Regions from separate parts of the Amycolatopsis sp. NPDC088138 genome, predicted to be linked through region 3. Evidence: riboswitches for the same ligand, from Rfam matches in the RefSeq annotation. Region 3 holds a riboswitch; each other region holds the start of a gene.

Region 1 (6,028 bases), 350 kb from region 3:
CTGAGGCTTATTCTGGCTAGCCCGCCGCGGCCCGCGCGGAAACCGCCGGCTACCGGAGAGGTCATGCGGCGGGCGACGGCTGAATAAGCCTCACTAGTAGCTCTCGTCCTGCAGGAGCTTCAGCGCGTTCGCCAGGTCGTCCGGGTACTCCGACTCGAACTGGACCCACCTGCCGTCCGACGGGTGGGCGAACCCCAGCGTCTTCGCGTGCAGCCACTGCCGGTTCAGGCCGAGCTTGCGGGCCAGCACCGGGTCCGCGCCGTACGTCAGATCGCCGACGCACGGGTGCTTCAACGCCGAGAAGTGGACGCGGATCTGGTGCGTCCGCCCGGTTTCGAGCTTGATGTGCGCCAGCGACGCCGCGCGGAACGCCTCGACGACCTCGTAGTGCGTCACGCTCGGGCGGCCGCCCTGGACCACCGCGAACTTGTAGTCGTGGCGGGGGTGGCGGTCGATCGGCGCGTCGATGGTGCCGCGGGTCGGGTCCGGGTGGCCCTGGACGATCGCGTGGTAGCCCTTGTCGACCGTGCGTTCCTTGAACGCGCGCTTCAGCACGGTGTACGCGTGCTCGCTCTTGGCCACCACCATGACGCCGGTGGTGCCCGCGTCGAGCCGGTGCACCACACCCTGGCGCTCGGCCGCCCCCGACGTCGCGATGCGCAGGCCGGCCGCGGCGAGGCCACCGACCACCGTCGGGCCGGTCCAGCCCGGGCTCGGGTGCACGGCGACACCGACCGGCTTGGAGATCACGACGATGTCGTCGTCGTCGTGGAGGATCTGCATGCCTTCGACCGGCTCGGCGACGATCTCGACCGGGTTCGCCGGCTCCGGGAGCGTGACCTCCAGCAGCCCGCCCGCGGCCAGCCTGTCCGACTTGCCGGCCGGGCGGCCGTCCAGCAGCACGTCACCGGATTCGGCGAGCTCCGCGACGACCGTGCGGGACAGCCCGAGCATCTTGGCGAGGCCGGCGTCGACCCGCATCCCGTCGAGCCCGTCGGGCACCGGGAGCATCCGCGAGCTCACGCCTGGTCCCCCTGCTCCTGCTCGGCCTTCTTCTTGTCCTTGGTCGACGTGCCGTCGTAATCCTTGCCCAGCAGGGACAGCAGCACGATCAGCGCGCCGCCGACGCAGATGGCCGAGTCGGCGATGTTGAAGATCGCGAAGCCCTTGCCGTTGGGGGCGAACGCCGAGATGAAGTCGACGACGTGGCCCTGCAGCCCGCCGGGCGCGCGGAAGATCCGGTCGGTGAGGTTGCCCAGGGCACCGGCCAGCACCAGGCCGAGGCCGATCGCCCAGCCGATCGAGCGCAGCCGCCGCGACAGCCAGATGATCGCGATGACGACGGCGACCGCGACCAGCGCCAGCACCCACGTCATGCCGGTGGCCATCGAGAACGCGGCACCCGGGTTGCGGATCACCTGCAGGTAGATCAGCCCGCCGAGGATCCGGACCGGCTCCTTGCCCTCGAGGTTCGCGGCGACCAGGTTCTTCGTGACCAGGTCGATCGCCCAGAACACGACCGCGACCGCGAACACCCAGCCCACGCGGCGCTTCGGCAGCTGCTTCGCCGGGGTTTCCGGCGTCTCCTGCACGGGCTCGGGCACCGCCTCGGCGGCGGCGTCGGTGTCGGGTTCGGAGTGGCTGGGCTCGGTGCTCACCGCTCCATTGTCCACGCCTGGTCAGACCGCGTCGGCGGCAGTGCCGCGGGGACCCCGCAGGAGGACCGCGAACGCGCCGGCGAACAGCACGCCCACCGCGCACAGCGCCCCGGCCACCGGCGGCAGGAAGACCACCGTGACCAGCGCGAACACCACCGTGACGGCCAGCACGAGCCAGCTGCGCTCGTAGCCGGCCAGCAGCAGGAGGCCCAGCGTCGCCAGGAGGGGACCGCGCACGTCACCGGGGATCCGCAGCTGCAGCGCCCCGACCAGGTCGAGCAGCGGGATGGCGGCCAGGGCACCCAGCGCGGCGAGCACGAAGCGGCCGGTGCGCGGCGGCGTCCCGGCGCGGTGCAGGCTCAGCCAGTACCAGCCCGCGACGGCGAGCACGACGCAGGCGAGGCCGACCAGCCAGCCGAGCGTGGCCGAGGGCACCGTGTCCACCGCGGTGACGACGGACAGGTGGTCATAGCCGGCCGGGTAGCCCACGCCGCTGAGTACGTTTGTGCCGAGGCCACGAAGTTCCTGGCTCATCTGGTAGCCGCGCAGGCTCGTGAACTCGCCGGTGCTCGCCAGGCTTTCGCCGGGCAGCAGCTCGGCCAGCACCATGATCAGCTGGGCGAACCCCAGCGCCGCCAACGGGAACCAGGACCTTCGCGAACTCCCCATCCGGGCAGGATAGCGGCGAACGCACCGGCGACGAGCACGGTCGCGGAGATCAGCGCGCCCGGCAGGTCCGCGATCGTCACGGCCACCACCCCGGCGACCACGGCCACCGCGAGCACCAGCGGGCTGCGTTCGTACCAGGCGACGAAGGCGAGCCCGAGCGTCACGAGCAGCGGACCGCGGGTGGCGGCGTCCCAGTCGAACTCGCTGAACAACAGCAGGTCTGCCAGCGGCACGCCGGCGAGCACGCCGGCCGCGATCGCCACCACGGGCTTCGCGCCCAGCCGCCGGGTGACGGCGTACCAGCCCACGACCGCGAGGAACGCGGCCACGATCAGGATCTGCCACGCCGGGCCGGTGCCCCCGGTGTACGCCCGGGTCATGTCGGCGGCGCTGAGGAACTGCGTGTTCCCGGACCCTTCGATCCGGAAGCCGAACAGGCCCTCGTAGTACCGCCCCGCCGCCGGCGGCAGGTGCTCCGAGAGTTCCGCGGCCACGGCCGAGCGCTGGAACAGCTCGACCGTGACCAGGACCAGTTCGGCGAAACCCAGCAACGCCAACGGAACCCAGTGCCTCCCCATCGGCCCAGGTTAACGCTCAGCAGAACGGCGGCAGCTCCCGCGGGTCGCCGACCGGCGCCCAGCGTCCGTCCGCCTTCGTGTACTCCCAGCGCGCGCCGCGGGCGACGATCTGGCGCAGGGCCAGCAGCACGCGGTCGACGTGCTCCTCGGTGCTGCCCAGGCCGAGGCTGACGCGCACTGCCTGCTGCCCTTCGCCGCCGGTGACGCCGATCAGGCGCTTGGCCGCGATGTGGGCGCAGAACGCGCCGTCGCGGACGCCGATGCCGTACTCCGCCGAAAGAACCGCCGCGAGCCAGCCCGGGTCGAAGCCGTCGACGACGAAGCTGACCGTGCCGACACGGTCGACCGGCGCGTCGAACAGCCGCAGCTCGGCGCAGCCCGGGATGCTCTCGAGACCCTTGCGCAGCCGGGTGAGCAGGGCCTGCTCGTGCGCTTCGACGGCGTCCCAGTTCCGGCTGAGGGTTTCGCAGGCGACGCCCAGCGCGTACACGCCGACAGTGTTGGGAGAACCGGCTTCGTGGCGCTCGGGGCCGGTGTTCCAGACGACGGCGTCCTCGGTGACGAGCTTGGTCGCGCCGCCGCCGGCGAGGTACGGCCGGGCGGCGCGCAGCCAGTCGGCGCGGCCGATCAGCGCGCCCGCCCCGAAGGGCGCGTACAGCTTGTGGCCGGACAGCGCGACGTAGTCGACGTCCAGCTCCCGCAGGGAAACCCGGCGGTGCGGCGCGAGCTGGGCGGCGTCGAGGGCGATCCGGGCGCCGTGCTTCCGGGCCACCGCCGCGATTTCCGCCACCGGGAGCAGCTCGCCGGTGACGTTGGACGCGCCGGTGACGACGACCAGCCGGGGCCCCTGCGGGGATTCCGCGAGGGCTTCGTCCACAGCGGACACTGCCGCGAGCCGGGTGCGCGGGGTCGGGATCCGGCGGACGTTCGGGCCCTGCCACGGAAGCAGCGCGGCGTGGTGCTCGGTGTCGAACACGATCACCGAGGTGCGCGGCGGGAGGCTGCGGGCGAGCAGGTTGAAGGAATCGGTGGTGTTGCGGGTGAACACGACCGTGTCGGTCTTCCGCGCGCCGACGAACCGGCGCAGGGTGTCGCGGGTGCGCTCGTAGAGCTTCGTGGAGACCTGCGACGCGAAGCCCGCACCGCGGTGGACGCTGGCGTACCAGGGCAGGAACTCGTCGACGGCCGAGCGCACGGCGTCGAGACACGGCGCGCTCGCCGCGTGGTCGAGGTTGGCGTAGCCGATGTCGCCGCCGGTGACGAGCGGGACCCGCAGCGAGGCACCCGCGACCGCCGGAATGGCCTGCGGCGCAAGGGTTTCAACGGGCTGGGGGGTGCTGGTGCGATCGATGGCGAGAGTCATCGGTGCCTCCTCGGCGATCCGGGGGACCCCCGGCGAGGGGCCCGCGCTTGCCCGTCGCACGGCGCGACCGGCCCGGTCTTCACCCGGGGCACCCCACCGCGGAAGGAGGGTTGCCGGCCAGCAAGCCGGGGCTTGACGCTGGCACTCATGACCTGACACAGAAGGTAACCGAGAATCGGCGTGGCTGCCAGCCCCCTCCTCACATTCTGAGACACCGCTCACAAGCCGAGCAGGATTCGAGAAGGGTCAGAGCTTCGCGCGGAAGTGGCCCGGCAGCTGCGTCACCATGCGGTCGGCGAGGTGCGTCGCGGTGCCGGTGTACTGGTCCGCACCCGCGGTGAAAAGCCAGCCGCCCAACGTCTTCCCGTCGATCGGCTCGCCGTGGGCCGCCGCGACCGTCGTCGACAGCTGGCTGTACGCGAGGCCACTCCAGTTCGCGGCGGTCTCGTCGGGCAGCGTCCAGAGCGTGAAGTGCACGTGGGCGCCGGTGCTGCTGCCGCCGCACGGCAGGGCGTTGCCGGTCGACCCGAGCACGTCGCCGGCCTCGACCTGCTCACCGTCGGTGACCTTGATGCCCTCCATGTGGTAGTACCCGGTGCGCCAGCCGCCGGCGTGGTCGATGGTCACCCAGTCGCCGCCCGCGCAGTGCTGCAGGTGGACCGTGCCGGCCAGCGGCGCCCGCACGGTCTTGTCGGCCGGGCTGAGGTCGAGGGCGTTCTTCACGCCGGTGCTGCCGTCGTCGGAGTGGATGCCCGCCGAGTACACCTGCTGGCCCGCCTTGAACGGCAGCGCGAGCGCCGGAAAGGGGCCCACCTCCGCGGCTGCGTCCGGAGCGGCGGCAAGCCCGAGCCCCAGGACGGCCGCCGCGACCAGACCGGCTCCGCGCACGTGAAGTTTCCTCACCCTGCGTACTCCTTCGGCTCAATTCTCACCCATTCGAGCTAACGAATGGAGCGCAGGGTAAGCCAAAAGGAGGAACGCAGGGAAGATCTCGGTGAGGGTCATTCACCCTTGCGGAAAAAGATCACCAGGTAGGCGCGAAGATCGGACAAGCACTGGACAAGGCCCTGACCACAGACAGCCCCCACCACTCCCTGGGGGGCGTCCCCTGTCCAGTCTACCGCCACTGACCTGCGAAAACGCGTGCCTGGGAAATCTGTGGACAACTGGTGCGGATGTGGACAACCCCGCTAGAGGCCCGACTCGCCGCGCCAGCGGGCCAGGCGGCCCGCGCGGTCCACCGCGCGCAGCCGGCGCTCGACGTCGTCGCGGACCGTGGCCGTCGTGACCACCAGGAGCTGGTCGTGCTCCTGCAGGCGGCTCGTCTTCTGCGGGGTGAAGCCCGCTCCCTCGCGGACGACCAGGCTGACCGTCGCGCCCACCGGGAGCCGCAGCTCGGACAGGTAGACGCCGTGCAGCTTCGAGCCCGGCTGGATGCGGACCTGGAGCAGCTCGGCGCCCAGTTCGTCCAGCGGGGCGGAGTCGACGTCGAGCTCGTACGCCTCGGACTTCTTCGACAGCCCGAGCCAGCGCGCGAGCGGGCCGAGGGTCGCGCCCTGGAGCAGCGTCAGCACGATGACCAGCACGAACACCGCGTCGACCAGCCGCTGGGCGCCGGGCAGGCCCTCCGACAGCGGGATCATCGCGAGCACGATCGGCACCGCGCCGCGCAGGCCGGCCCACGACAGGAACGCCTGTTCCCGCCAGGGCAACCGGAACGGCAGCATCGAAAGCACCACCGAGATCGGCCGCGCCAGCAG
Region 2 (6,028 bases), on a different contig from region 3:
ACGACCTCACCGACGCTGCTGCCGTCCGGCAGCTCCGTGCGCTGCGTGACCACGGCCATCCGCAGGCCGCCGACGTGGCTCACCCGCCCGGAATCCGGCACGGCGAGTCCGGAAAGGACTTCGAGGAGCGTGGTCTTGCCGCCGCCGTTGAGGCCGACGACACCGATGCGCTGCCCGGCCGCGACGCCCAGCGAGACGCCGTCCAGCAGCGGCTTCACCCCGTAGGACTTGCTCACCGCCTCCAGGTTGACCAGGTTGGCCATGCGCTCAGCCGATCCTTTCCACAAGGGTGAACCGGGTCGCCACGATCGGGGTCGTGTCGTCCACGGTGAATTCGGGATCCTCCAGCTCGGCGCGCACTTCGGCCGTGTGCCAGAAGGAGGTGTGGTCCGCGCGCCATTCGGCGACGGTCGTGAAGCCCTCGCCCTCACCGACCGCGTGCGCGAGGTCCACTTCGGACAGTGGGATGACCCGCACTTCGCGGATCTCGATGATCGCGACACCCCGGTCGGCGGAGTCGACGACCAGTTCGCGTTCGCCGGCCACGGGCGGCGCCTCGCCGTCGGCTTCGTAGCCCACGACCAGCGCGGAGGTCGTCGTCTTCGTGCCGTCGAGGATGGCCGCGACGAGCTTGTCCCGCAACGGCCCCGGGAAAGCGAACTCGGCGCGCTTCACGCGTGCACCCGCGGCGGCGCGGGCTTGGGTGCGTCGTCCCCGCCGACCACCCGCGCTCCCGGGACCGGGCCGTGGGCCACGCGGACCGTGCGGCACACCCCCGCGCCCGACAGCTCGGCCGCGACCTCGACCGCCGACTGCGCGTCTTCGCAGAGGAACGCGCACGTCGGGCCGGAACCGGAGACCGTGCCGGCGAGCGCGCCCGCGTTGACACCGGCCCGCAGGGTGCGGCGCAGTCCCGGACGCAGCGACACCGCGGCCGCCTGGAGGTCGTTGCCCAGCAGGAGCGCCAGCTGACGCGGGTCGCCCGAGGCCAGCGCCTCGACGACCGGGGTGTGCGAGCCGATCCGCGGCGGGTTGCCCTCCGCGCGCAGGCGGTCCAGCTCGCCGAACACCTTCGGCGTCGACAGGCCGCGCTGGTCGAAGGCCAGCACCCAGTGGAACGTGTGGCGCGACAGCACCGGGACGAGCTGCTCGCCCCGGCCGGTACCCAGCGCCGTACCGCCGTAGAGCGCGAACGGGACGTCACTGCCCAGGCCGGCGGCGATCCCGGCCAGCTCGTCACGGGTGATTTCCAGGTTCCAGAGCGAGGCGAGGCCGACCAGCGTCGCCGCCGCGTCGGCGCTGCCGCCCGCCATGCCGCCGGCGACCGGGATGCCCTTGCGCAGCACCACGCGCACCTTCGGCTCCTCGGTGCGGCCGACGTGCGCGGCCAGCGCTTCGACGGCGCGCCAGGCCAGGTTCGTGGCGTCGGCCGGGACCGAGCCCTCGCCTTCGCCGTAGATCTCCAGTCCCGGCTCGTCGGTGACCGCGACGGTCACCTCGTCGGTCAGCGACAGAGCCTGGAACACGGTCACCAGTTCGTGGTAACCGTCCTCACGCAGGTCGTCGACCGCCAGGTGCAGGTTGACCTTGGCCGGAACCCGGACGGTGACTGGGGGCGGGACTACAGCGAGCACCCGACCAGCCTACGTGCCCGCACCGGCCGCCTTCCCGTCAGGAGAAAGGACGTCGAGCGCGACGGCGAGCGCGACGGCCGGCGGCGTGCCCGGACCACCCTCGGCGCTGTTGAGCTGGACGGCGACCAGGGCGAGCCGGGCCCGCAGGTCCGACTCGGGGTCGGCCGAACCGCCGCGGAGCCGTTCGTGCAGCCGCAGCATCCGATCGGCCAGGCCCGCGCCGGCCGCGATGGCCTTCAGCGCCGACGTGTTGCGCTGGACCAGGCCCATCACCGGGCCGAACCGGGTCTCCACCAGACCGGCGTAGGCGGTGAGCAGCTCGGCCGGGCGCGTCTCGCGCTCGAGGAGGTCGTCGAGCGCGGTTCCCCAGTCCTCGAGGAGGCTCGAAACGATGTCCTCCTTCGTGCGGAAGTGGTAGTACAGCGCGGCTTTCGTGACGTTCAGCCGCTCGGCGATCTCCCGCAGCGAGCTGCCCTCGTACCCCTGCTCGGCGAACAGTTCGAGCGCGACGCGCTGGATGCGTTCGCGCGTGTCGGTGCGCCGCCCGGCCATGCTCCACCCCTCAACTTACTTGACGGCCGACTAGCAATGACTTACCTTCGGCATTGCTAGTCGGCCGTCAAGCAATGCATCCACAGCCTACCTCGGGGGTCCACCATGACCGCACTCGCGCCACCACGCGCCGTAAGCCGCTGGCTCGCGCTCGCCGCGCTGGGACTGGCCCAGCTCATGGTCGTGCTCGACACGACCGTCGTGAACATCGCCCTGCCCTCGGCGCAACGCGCGCTGGGGATGTCCGACACCGGCCGCCAGTGGACGATCTCCGCGTACACGCTGGCGTTCGGCGGCCTGCTCCTGCTCGGCGGGCGGATGGCCGACCGGTTCGGCCGCCGCACGACGCTGCTCGTCGGCGTCGCCGGGTTCGCCGTGGCCTCCGCGCTGGGCGGCGCGGCACCGTCGGCCGGCTGGCTGATCGCCGCGCGCGCCGCCCAGGGTGTGTTCGCCGCACTGCTCGCGCCGTCGACGATGTCGCTGCTGTCGCTCACCTTCACCGACCCGCGCGAACGCGGGAAGGCGTACGGGATCTTCAGCGCGATCATGATGTCCGGCTCCGCGCTCGGCCTCACGCTCGGCGGCGCGCTGACCGAGTTCCTCGACTGGCGCTGGTCGCTCTACATCAACGTGCCACTCGCCGTGGTCGCCGGGCTCGGCGCCTGGTTCGCCGTGCCGACCACGGCCGGGCACCGCGAGACGAGACTGGACTGGACCAGTGCGGCGCTCAGCTGCGGCGGGGTCGTCGTGCTGGTGCACGCGCTGTCCGAAGCGGCCACGTCCGGCTGGAACTCGGTGACCGTACTGGGTTTCCTCGCTCTGGCGGTGGCGCTGCTCGGCGCGTTCGTCGTCCGGCAGGCCCGGCACCCGCACCCGCTGCTGCCGCTCGCGGTGGTGCGCGACCGCGCCCGTGCCGTCGCGTACCTGACCGTCGGGACGGCGTCGTTCGGCGCGTTCGGGATGTTCCTGTTCCTCACCTACCAGCTGCAGGTGGTGATGGGGTACGGCGCGCTCGCCGCGGCGCTGGCGTTCCTGCCGACGCTGGGCGCGAACCTCTTCGCGTCGACCCAGCTGTCCGGACGGCTCCTGGCGCGGTTCGGCCCGCGTCCGCTGCTGGCGGGCGGCCTCTTCGTGCTCGCCTGCGGGCTGCTGCTGGCCGTCCGGCTGACGCCGGACGCTTCGTACGCCGCGGTGATCCTGCCGATGCAGCTGCTGCTGGGCCTCGGCGCCGGGCTGTGCATGCCGGTGGTGCTGAACGTCGCGACCCGGGACGTCGGCGCGCGGGACGCGGGGGCGGCATCGGCGTTCGTCACGACGTCGCAGCAGGTCGGCGCGTCCTTGGGGACGGCGACGCTGAACACGATCGCCACCGCGGCGGCGGCCGGGCTCACGACGTCAACAGCGATCGTCCACGGCTACACGACGGCCGCGGCCTGGGCGGCGGGCATCGTCGGCGCGGCCGCCCTCGCCGCCCTTCTGCTGCTCCCGCGCGGCACCCGCTGAAAGCCGTGAATGGCCCATTGAGGGACTTAGAGTCCCTCAATGGGCCATTCACGGACCTTCGGGTCAGGCTGCGGCGACGCCCTGGGGGCCGCGCGCGGTGTGCGTCACGTGGCCGCCGCGCTCGGCGACCCACGCCAGCGCCGCGTCGGCCCGCTCACCGCGGACGCCCAGGCGGAACCGGCCCACCGGGGTGTCGCCGATCCGGGTCAGGCCGCCGCCGATGGTGGCGAACTCGACGTCGAAACGGCCCGCGGCCTCCGGCAGCAGCGCGCCGACCGAAGCGAAGCCGACCAGCACGACGTCGACCGAGCGGTCGTAGCGCGAAGCCTGCGAGCGGGTCGTCTCGATGGCCGGCAGCAGCGCCTGCGCGGTGCGGCTCGTCGGGTCCGAGACCAGGTCGAGGACGGTGCCGCGCTCGACGACGGTGCCGTCTTCGAGCACCGCGACGTCGTCGCAGACGCGGCGGACGACGCTCGCGTCCGGCGTCGTGACCACGATGGTGACGCCCAGCTCGGCGCGCGCCCGGTCGAGGACGGTCAGCACGGCACCGGCCTCCTCCGGGTCGATGCCGGCGGTCGGGTCGTCGGCGAGCAGCACCGCAGGGGCCGCGGCCAGCGCCTTCGCGACGGCGACGCGGCGGAGCTGCCCGGCGGTCAGCTCGCCCGGACGCTGCGCGGCACGCGGGGTCAGGCCGACGAGGTCGAGCAGCGAGCCGACCTTGCTGCGGCGCTGCGGGCCGTCGATGCCGAGCTGCTCCAGCGGGGAGGCGATGTTGCCGGCGATGGTCCGCTCGGCGATCAGCTCCGGCTTGGTGCCGACGACCCCGAGCTGGCGGCGGATCTCGCGCAGCCGGCGGCCGTCGAGAGTGCCGGTGTTGAGGCCGTCGAGCCGGACGACACCGCGGTCGGGCCGCTCCTGGAGCGCGATGCACCGGGCGAGGACGGACTTGCCGGACCCGGCCGGGCCGACCACGCCGAACAGTGAGCCGGCCTGGACGTCGACGCTCACGTCGCGCAGCGCGACGACCGGATTTCCGTTGAGGGCAAAGGACTTGGACAGGTTTTCGACGGTGATCACGAAGGCTCCAGAAAACGGGGCGCGTTGCTGTACGCGTCCGGCCGCAAGCGAGTGTCCGTCCTCTATGGACGGTGCATGAAGAAGAGGTGTGACGGGTCGATCAAGCTCAGTTGGAGCGTCGACATGCGGTCACGGAGCGGCGACCCTCGTCGACTACGCGGCGTTTGGTCAGCAGCAGCGGGCGAGCAACCCTCTTCATCGGGACGGCCTCCATCGGTCCTGGCGGTAGCACCTGCCCTGCGGAGGGTGGTTGCTGCGACTTCGGCGAGCCAGGTCTCTCAGTCGCTCGGGATGGACGTATTGAGTAAAACCGATCCCGAGGAGCGAAAGCAAGCCCGTTGGGCCAGATCACACGACTGGAGGTGTCCGAATCGCGGGATCAGCACCGAGGAGGGCGTATTTTCGCGCCGCGACGGCGACCTCTGTGGACGCGTCAGCGAACGGCGGCGAGCCGGGCGAAGGCGTGCACGTCCAGCTGCTCGCCACGGGTCTTCGGGTCGATACCGGCGGCGACCAGCAGTTCGCCGGCCCGCTCGGCCGACCCCGCCCAGCCGGCGAGCGCGGCGCGGAGGGTTTTCCTGCGTTGTGAGAACGCGGCGTCCACCAGGCCGAACAGCCGATCCCGGTCCTCGGACGCCGGCACGTCACCGCGTTCGAAGGCGACGAGCGCCGAATCGACGTTCGGCACCGGCCAGAACACCGAGCGTGGCACGGCGGCGACCTTGCGTGCCGGGCCGTACCAGGCGAGCTTGACGCTCGGGACGCCGTAGATCCGGCTGCCCGGGCCCGCGGCCATCCGGTCGGCGACCTCGGTCTGGACCATCACGAGGCCGGACCGGAGTGACGGCAGCTCGGCGAGCAGGTGCAGCACCACCGGCACGGCGACGTTGTAGGGCAGGTTGGCCACGAGCGAGGTGGGCTCGGCGGGCAGGTCGCCCTTCGCGACGCGCATGGCGTCGGCCTCGACGACGTCCAGCCGCCCCGCGGCATCGGGCGCGCGCTCGGCGACGGTCTTCGGAAGGCGTTCGGCGAGCTTGGGATCGATCTCGACGGCCACGACCCGCACGCCGGCGGCGAGCAGCCCGAGAGTCAGCGAGCCGAGCCCGGGCCCGACCTCGAGCACGACGTCGTCCGGCCCGACGTGCGCGAGCTCGACGATCCGCCGGACGGTGTTGGGATCGTGCACGAAGTTCTGCCCGAGCTTCTTCGTCGGCCGCACGTCGAGCTCGGCCGCCAGCCCGCGGATCTCGGCAGGTCCCAGC
Region 3 (6,028 bases):
AGCGCACGATCCCGGCCAGGCCGGACGCCTGACCCTCCAGCATCTCATCCGGGTACGACGAAAACGGCCGTACCCGGACCGGGCCGGCGGGATCCATCCACAACACCCCGGTTGTCCACAGGACGCGGCGGCGCCCCTGTCGACGCCTCCCCGCGACCCCTAACGTCGATCGTGTGTTCGAGCAGCCCGCCCGGGATCCGGGCCTCCCCGTCAACGACCGGCTCGCCTGGCTGGCCGACCAGCTCTCGCCCGACGCGAGCACGGTCGGGCCGGGTGGCCGGCTGGTCCGGCGCTGGCTGCCGGGCGGAGCGACCGGCGCGGGCCGTCGCCGCTGGGCGATAGGCGGCGTCTTCGCGGTCGTCGTGCTGCTCGTCCTCGGCTCGGTCGCGCTGCTGGGCGGCCGTCCGGCACCCGAGCCACCGCCTCCGCTGCCGAGCGCGAAACCCGCGGGTGAAGCGGCGCCGCCGCCGAAGGCCGGTCTCGTCGTCAGCGTGATCGGCCGCGTCCGGTCGCCCGGCCTGGTCACCGTGCCCCAGGGCTCGCGGGTCGCGGACGTCCTGCGGGCGGCCGGGGGAGCCGACCCCGGCGCGGACCTCAGCGCGGTGAACCTCGCCCGCAAGGTGACCGACGGCGAACAGCTCGCGGTCGGGATCCCGGCACCCGCCCCGCCACCCGGCGTCCCCGAAGGCGGCGGGAAGGTCGACCTCAACGCGGCGAGCCCGGACCAGCTGGACACGCTGCCCGGTGTCGGCGAGGTGATGGCCAAGCGGATCGTCCAGTGGCGCACGGAGCACGGCGGATTCACGAAGGTCGAGCAACTGCGCGACGTGGACGGCATCGGCGAAAGCAAATTTGAGAAGCTCCGGGGGCAGGTGACGGTCGGATGAACACGCTTCCCGCGACCGACGCCCGGCAGGACATGCGGCTGGTCCCGGCGGCCCTCGCGTGCTGGCTCGCCGCCCTGGCCGGGCTGCTGTTCGGCTGGTGGACGGCGGTCGCCGTCGGGCTCGCGTCGGCGGTCCTGGCCGGCTTGGTGCTCTGGCGGGCCCGTGGCCGGTCACGAGCGCTCGGCGCGGCAGCGGCGCTGCTGGTGCTGGGCCTGGTCGCCGCCGGCCCGGTCGCCTGGCGGATTCGCGACGCCGAGCAGGACGCCCTGCGCGCGGCCGCGGCCCAAGGGCTGCCCGCGACGCTCAGGGTGGTCGTCGCGGAACGGCCGAGGCCGGTGCGGAGCGCGGGCTACGCCGATCAGCAGGCAGGCGCCCGGTCCGTGGTGCTTTCCGCCGACGTGCGTACGGCGTCCGTCGACGGGCAGCCCGTCGGGTCGTCCGGGCGGGTCCTGCTGCTCACACCGGTCGCGGCGTGGGCGAGCATGTTGCCGGGCCAGGAGGTTTCAGTGGCGGGCCTGCTGATGCCGCCGCGTGGGCCGGACCTCACCGTGGCGGTGCTGTCCGTGCGCGGTCCGCCTGGCGAGCCGGGTCCGGCGCCGTGGTGGCAGGAGGTCGCGGCCGGGCTGCGAGCCGGCTTGCACGACCTGAGCCAGACCCTGCCGGAGGAGCCCGCGGGCCTGCTGCCGGGCCTGGTCCTGGGCGACACGAGCGCGTTGTCACCCCGGGTCGAGCAGGAGTTCGTCACGGCGGGCCTCGCTCACCTGACCGCGGTCAGTGGCGGAAACCTCGCCGTGGCGTGTGGTGCGGTCCTGCTCCTGCTGCGAGTGCTACGGCTGGGCCCTCGGTTGTCGGCCGTGGCGGCCGGGCTGTGCCTGGTGGGATTCCTGGTCCTGGTCGGCCCGGAACCGAGCGTGCTGCGTGCCGGGGTCATGGCGGCGGTCGCGTTGCTCGCCTTGGCACTGGGACGGCGGGGTTCGGCGCTGCCCGCGTTGGCCTTCGCGGTGTGCGTGCTGGTGGTGGCGGATCCGGCGATGGCCACGGACTTCGGGTTCGCGTTGTCGGTCTTCGCCACGGCCGGGCTCGTTCTGCTGGCCCCGCGCTGGGCCGGGGTGCTGGTCCGTCGTGGCGTCCCACCGGGTTTCGCCGAAGGGCTGGCGATACCGCTCGCCGCCTTCGTGGTGACGGCGCCCGTACTGGCGGGGATGGCCGGCACGGTGAGCCTGGTGTCGGTGGTGACCAACATCCTCGCCGCGCCCGTCGTCGCCCCGGCCACGGTCCTCGGGGTGCTGGCGACGGTCGCCGGGCCCTGGTGGCCGGGCGCAGGGACGTTCCTGGTGCACCTCGCCGGTCCGGAGGCCGAGTGGCTGATCTTCGTGGCGCGGCACGGCGCGAGGGCACCGGGCGCGGTCGTGGCCTGGCCCGGCGGCTGGACGGGTGCGCTGCTCGCGGCGGCGGTACTCGCGGTCCTCGTGTTCGCGGTGCGGTACCGGCGGATCCGGGTGTTCCTGGCGATCCTGGTCGTCGGTGCGCTGCTGGTGTTCGTGCCGGTGCGGGTGCTCGCACCAGCGTGGCCGCCGCGGAGCTGGGCAATGGTCGAGTGTGACGTCGGCCAGGGTGACGCGGTCGTGCTGGCGACGTCGGAGCCGGGGCGGGCGGTCGTGGTGGACACCGGGCCCGAGCCGGGGCCGGTGGACGAGTGCCTGCACCGGCTGTCGGTCGACCGGATCCCGTTGCTGATCCTGAGTCACCTGCACGCCGACCACATCGGCGGGCTCGCGTCGGTCTTCGACGGCCGGTCGGTCGGCGGCATCGCCGTCGGGCCGGGGCGTGCGCCGGACTGGGCGTGGCGGCAGGTCGCCGCGGAGGCGTCCCGTGAAGGGGTGCCGCTGGTGGAGCTGAGCCCGGGAGAGCGGGTCGACCTACCCGGTCTGGTGCTCGACGTGCTCGGGCCGCGCTACGTGCCGTCTCGCTCGGCTGTCCAGCAGGACGGCACGACGATCAACAACAGCTCGGTCGTCCTGCGGGCGGAGACGGCGGCCGGTCGCGTGCTCATGACGGGTGACGTCGAACTGGCGGCCCAAGCCGATCTCCTGGCCGATGTCGGCGACCTGAAAGCGGAGGTTCTCAAGGTGCCACACCACGGTTCGCGCTACTCGCTGCCGGCGTTCCTCGCCGCGGTGGCCCCTCGGACGGCGCTCATCAGCGTGGGCGCGGGCAACTCCTACGGCCACCCGAGCAAGTCCACAGTGGACACACTGACGGTGCTGGGAGCCCTGGTTACCCGGACCGACGTGGACGGTGACACAGCTGTGGTGCCGGACCCGTCAGGTCCGGCGATAGCCCGCCGGGGTGAGCCACGCGGCCCGCCTCACCGCTGACTTCCGTTGTCCCGCAACGCGTTCCCGCCGAGGCTGGCCCTGTGAGCGATTCAAGTGGCTGAGCGCCAGGTTCGCAGCCGCGGCTCTGGGCCCGCCGGCCAGGCGTGGTGAACGTGCGGTGCGCCCATCGCCGATCCCGGCGGGTCGTGGTGCTGAGACGAGTTCCCGCCTCGGCAAGCGGTGGCTCTCCGAGCGTGGGGTGCCAGTGGCTGAGCGCCAGGTTCGCAGCCGCGGCCAATATGACCCGCGACCGGGACCGTCAGGCCCGGCGACAGCCCGCCGGGGCAAGCCTGGCTCGCCCCGGCGGGGAGACTTCAGTAGCCGAGGGCCTCGTTCACGGCCGCGGCCGACGCCGGCACGGTCGCCTTCGGGCCCACGTGGTTCTCGATGGCGTCGAGGGTCTTGAGGCCGTCGCCGGTGATGAGGAGCACCGTCTCGGCGTCCGGGTCCAGCTTGCCCGTCTCGACCAGCTTCTTCGCCGTGGCGACGGTGACCCCGCCGGCCGTCTCGGTGAAGATGCCCTCGGTGCGGGCCAGCAGCCGGATGCCTTCGACGACCTCTTCGTCGGTGACGTCTTCGATCGAGCCGCCGGTGCGGTTGACGATGTCGAGCACGTACGGGCCGTCGGCCGGGTTGCCGATCGCCAGCGAGCGGGCGATGGTGTCCGGCTTCACCGGCTGGACGACGTCGTGGCCGGCGCGGAACGCGGCCGAAACCGGCGAGCAGCCGGTGGCCTGGGCGCCGAACACCTTGTACGGGCTGGCGTCCACGAGGCCGAGCTGGCCCAGCTCGCGGAAACCCTTGTCCACCTTGGTGAGCTGCGAACCGGAGGCGATCGGCACGACGATCTGCGGCGGGATCCGCCAGCCGAGCTGCTCGGCGACCTCGAAGGCGAGCGTCTTCGAGCCCTCGGAGTAGTACGGGCGGACGTTGACGTTCACGAAGGCCCAGCTCGGGTGCTCGCCGGCCAGTTGGGTGGCGAGGCGGTTGACGTCGTCGTAGTTGCCGTCGACGGCGATCAGGTCGCCGTCGTAGACCGCGGTGGTGAGGATCTTGGCGCGCTCGAGGGTCTTCGGGATCAGCACGACCGACTTCCAGCCCGCGCGGGCCGCGGCGGCGGCGACCGCGTTGGCCAGGTTGCCGGTCGAGGGACAGGCGAGCACCTCGAAGCCGAACTCGCGGGCCGCGGCCAGCGCGACGGCCACGACCCGGTCCTTGAACGAGTGCGTCGGGTTGCCGGTGTCGTCCTTGACCCACACGCGCTTGAGGCCGAGCGCCTTGGCCAGGCGGTCGGCGCGGATCAGCCGGGTGGCACCGGGCTCGGTGTTCGGGATCTCTTCGACGTTGGACGGAACCGGGAGGAGCTTCTTGTAGCGCCAGATGTTCTTGGGGCCGGCCTCGATGTCTTCGCGGCGGACGCGGCCGAAGTCGTAGGCGACTTCGAGCGGCGAGAAGTCTTCGGCCGAGACGAACTCGGGGGCGAGCGGCTGCCGGTGGCCCTCTTCCTTCGACACCAGTTCGACGGCCGGTCCGAGATCCGGGGTCTTGGTGGTGGAGGTCGTGCCGAGGGTTGCGGTCATCGCGAGGTTCCTTCCTCATCTGCCCCGCCGAAGCGGGCCGGAATTGGCACCGTGGTCGTCAGCTATCCCGCGATCGCGGGATGACAGGCTGTACGCCGGTTGCCGGGGCTTCGTCGGGCCGTTCCCTCTGCCCCTCTGGATGAGCGGTATTCAGTTGTCGGCGCGCACCGGAACGAGCGCTGCCTCGAAGACACCGTACGACATGGCACTCGAGCCGTGCCATGGTGCCCGCTCGACATCACCGGAGCGGGCGCACGATTGCGCAAGTGAGAGGATTCCGGGGTGACCGCGCAAGCCACCGCCCCGGCCCCGCTGCACCTGGTGCTGGGTGAGGAAGAACTGCTGATCGAGCGGGCCGTCCGCGACACGCTCGCCGCCGCCCGCGCGATGGACGCGACGGCCGAGCTGACGCGGGCGCGGGTGTCCGATCTCACAGCGCCTGAGCTGGCCGAACTGGTCAGCCCGTCGCTGTTCAGCGAGGGCCGGGTGATCGTCCTCGAGTCGGCGCAGGACATCTCGCAGGAGCTGTCCGACGCCGTTTCGTCGTACCTGAAGGACCCGGCGGACGGCGTCGTGCTCGTCGTCGTGCACACCGGCGGCGGGCGCAGCAAGGCGGGCAAGACCCTCCCGGCGGTGCTCAAGAAGGCCGGCGCCGAGGTGACGGAGTGCCCGAAGATGACCAAGCCCGCCGAGCGGGAGCAGTTCGTCCGCCACGAGGTGCGCCGGGCGGGCGGCAAGATCGACCCGGCCGGGGTCGCCGCACTCATCGACGCCGTGGGCTCCGACCTGCGGGAACTGTCTTCCGCGGCCACGCAGCTCGTGGCGGACGCGGGCGGCGTCGTGGACGCCGACGCGGTCCACCGCTACCACCGCGGCCGCGCCGACGTGACCGGGTTCGCGGTGGCCGAGAAGGCGGTGAGCGGTGATCGTTCGGCGGCGCTGGAGTCGCTGCGCTGGGCGATGCAGCTCGGTGTCCCGCACGTCCTGGTCGCCGACGCGCTGGCCGACGCGGTCCGCACGATCGCCCGCGTCTCCGGCGCGGGGCGCGGCAACCCGAACCAGCTGGCCGGTGAGCTGGGCATGCCGCCGTGGAAGGTCCGCAAGGCCCAGGGCCAGTCCCGCGGCTGGAACCAGGACGGCCTCGCCACGGCGATGCGGGTGGTCGCCCGGCTGAACGCCGAGG

What was found. A riboswitch is a leader RNA that binds a small molecule or an ion and turns the genes downstream of it on or off. The one in region 3 is predicted to bind S-adenosylmethionine.
Region 1: another riboswitch for S-adenosylmethionine. It lies ahead of ACIOD2_RS35145 (aminotransferase class V-fold PLP-dependent enzyme); the one in region 3 lies ahead of thrC (threonine synthase).
Region 2: another riboswitch for S-adenosylmethionine. It lies ahead of ACIOD2_RS08805 (methionine ABC transporter ATP-binding protein); the one in region 3 lies ahead of thrC (threonine synthase).

What each region holds. Positions count from the first base shown of each region.
Region 1 covers NZ_JBIUTB010000006.1:685,435-691,462, reverse strand. The annotation lists gene ACIOD2_RS35170 (AsnC family transcriptional regulator) at 1-4, shown strand, start outside; gene ACIOD2_RS35165 (RluA family pseudouridine synthase) at 94-1,023, opposite strand; gene lspA (signal peptidase II) at 1,020-1,658, opposite strand; gene ACIOD2_RS35155 (hypothetical protein) at 1,680-2,327, opposite strand; gene ACIOD2_RS35150 (hypothetical protein) at 2,270-2,905, opposite strand; gene ACIOD2_RS35145 (aminotransferase class V-fold PLP-dependent enzyme) at 2,922-4,268, opposite strand; SAM riboswitch class IV at 4,307-4,421, opposite strand; gene ACIOD2_RS35140 (M23 family metallopeptidase) at 4,515-5,171, opposite strand; gene ACIOD2_RS35135 (potassium/proton antiporter) at 5,459-6,028, opposite strand, start outside.
Region 2 covers NZ_JBIUTB010000002.1:282,159-288,186, reverse strand. The annotation lists gene ACIOD2_RS08830 (ATP-binding cassette domain-containing protein) at 1-263, opposite strand, end outside; gene ACIOD2_RS08825 (ASCH domain-containing protein) at 268-675, opposite strand; gene ACIOD2_RS08820 (4-(cytidine 5'-diphospho)-2-C-methyl-D-erythritol kinase) at 672-1,634, opposite strand; gene ACIOD2_RS08815 (TetR/AcrR family transcriptional regulator) at 1,644-2,186, opposite strand; gene ACIOD2_RS08810 (DHA2 family efflux MFS transporter permease subunit) at 2,292-3,689, shown strand; gene ACIOD2_RS08805 (methionine ABC transporter ATP-binding protein) at 3,753-4,766, opposite strand; SAM riboswitch class I at 4,974-5,064, opposite strand; gene rsmA (16S rRNA (adenine(1518)-N(6)/adenine(1519)-N(6))-dimethyltransferase RsmA) at 5,200-6,028, opposite strand, start outside.
Region 3 covers NZ_JBIUTB010000006.1:330,620-336,647, forward strand. The annotation lists gene ACIOD2_RS33265 (DegV family protein) at 1-32, shown strand, start outside; gene ACIOD2_RS33270 (helix-hairpin-helix domain-containing protein) at 174-887, shown strand; gene ACIOD2_RS33275 (ComEC/Rec2 family competence protein) at 884-3,265, shown strand; gene thrC (threonine synthase) at 3,580-4,845, opposite strand; SAM riboswitch class I at 4,858-4,991, opposite strand; gene holA (DNA polymerase III subunit delta) at 5,128-6,028, shown strand, end outside.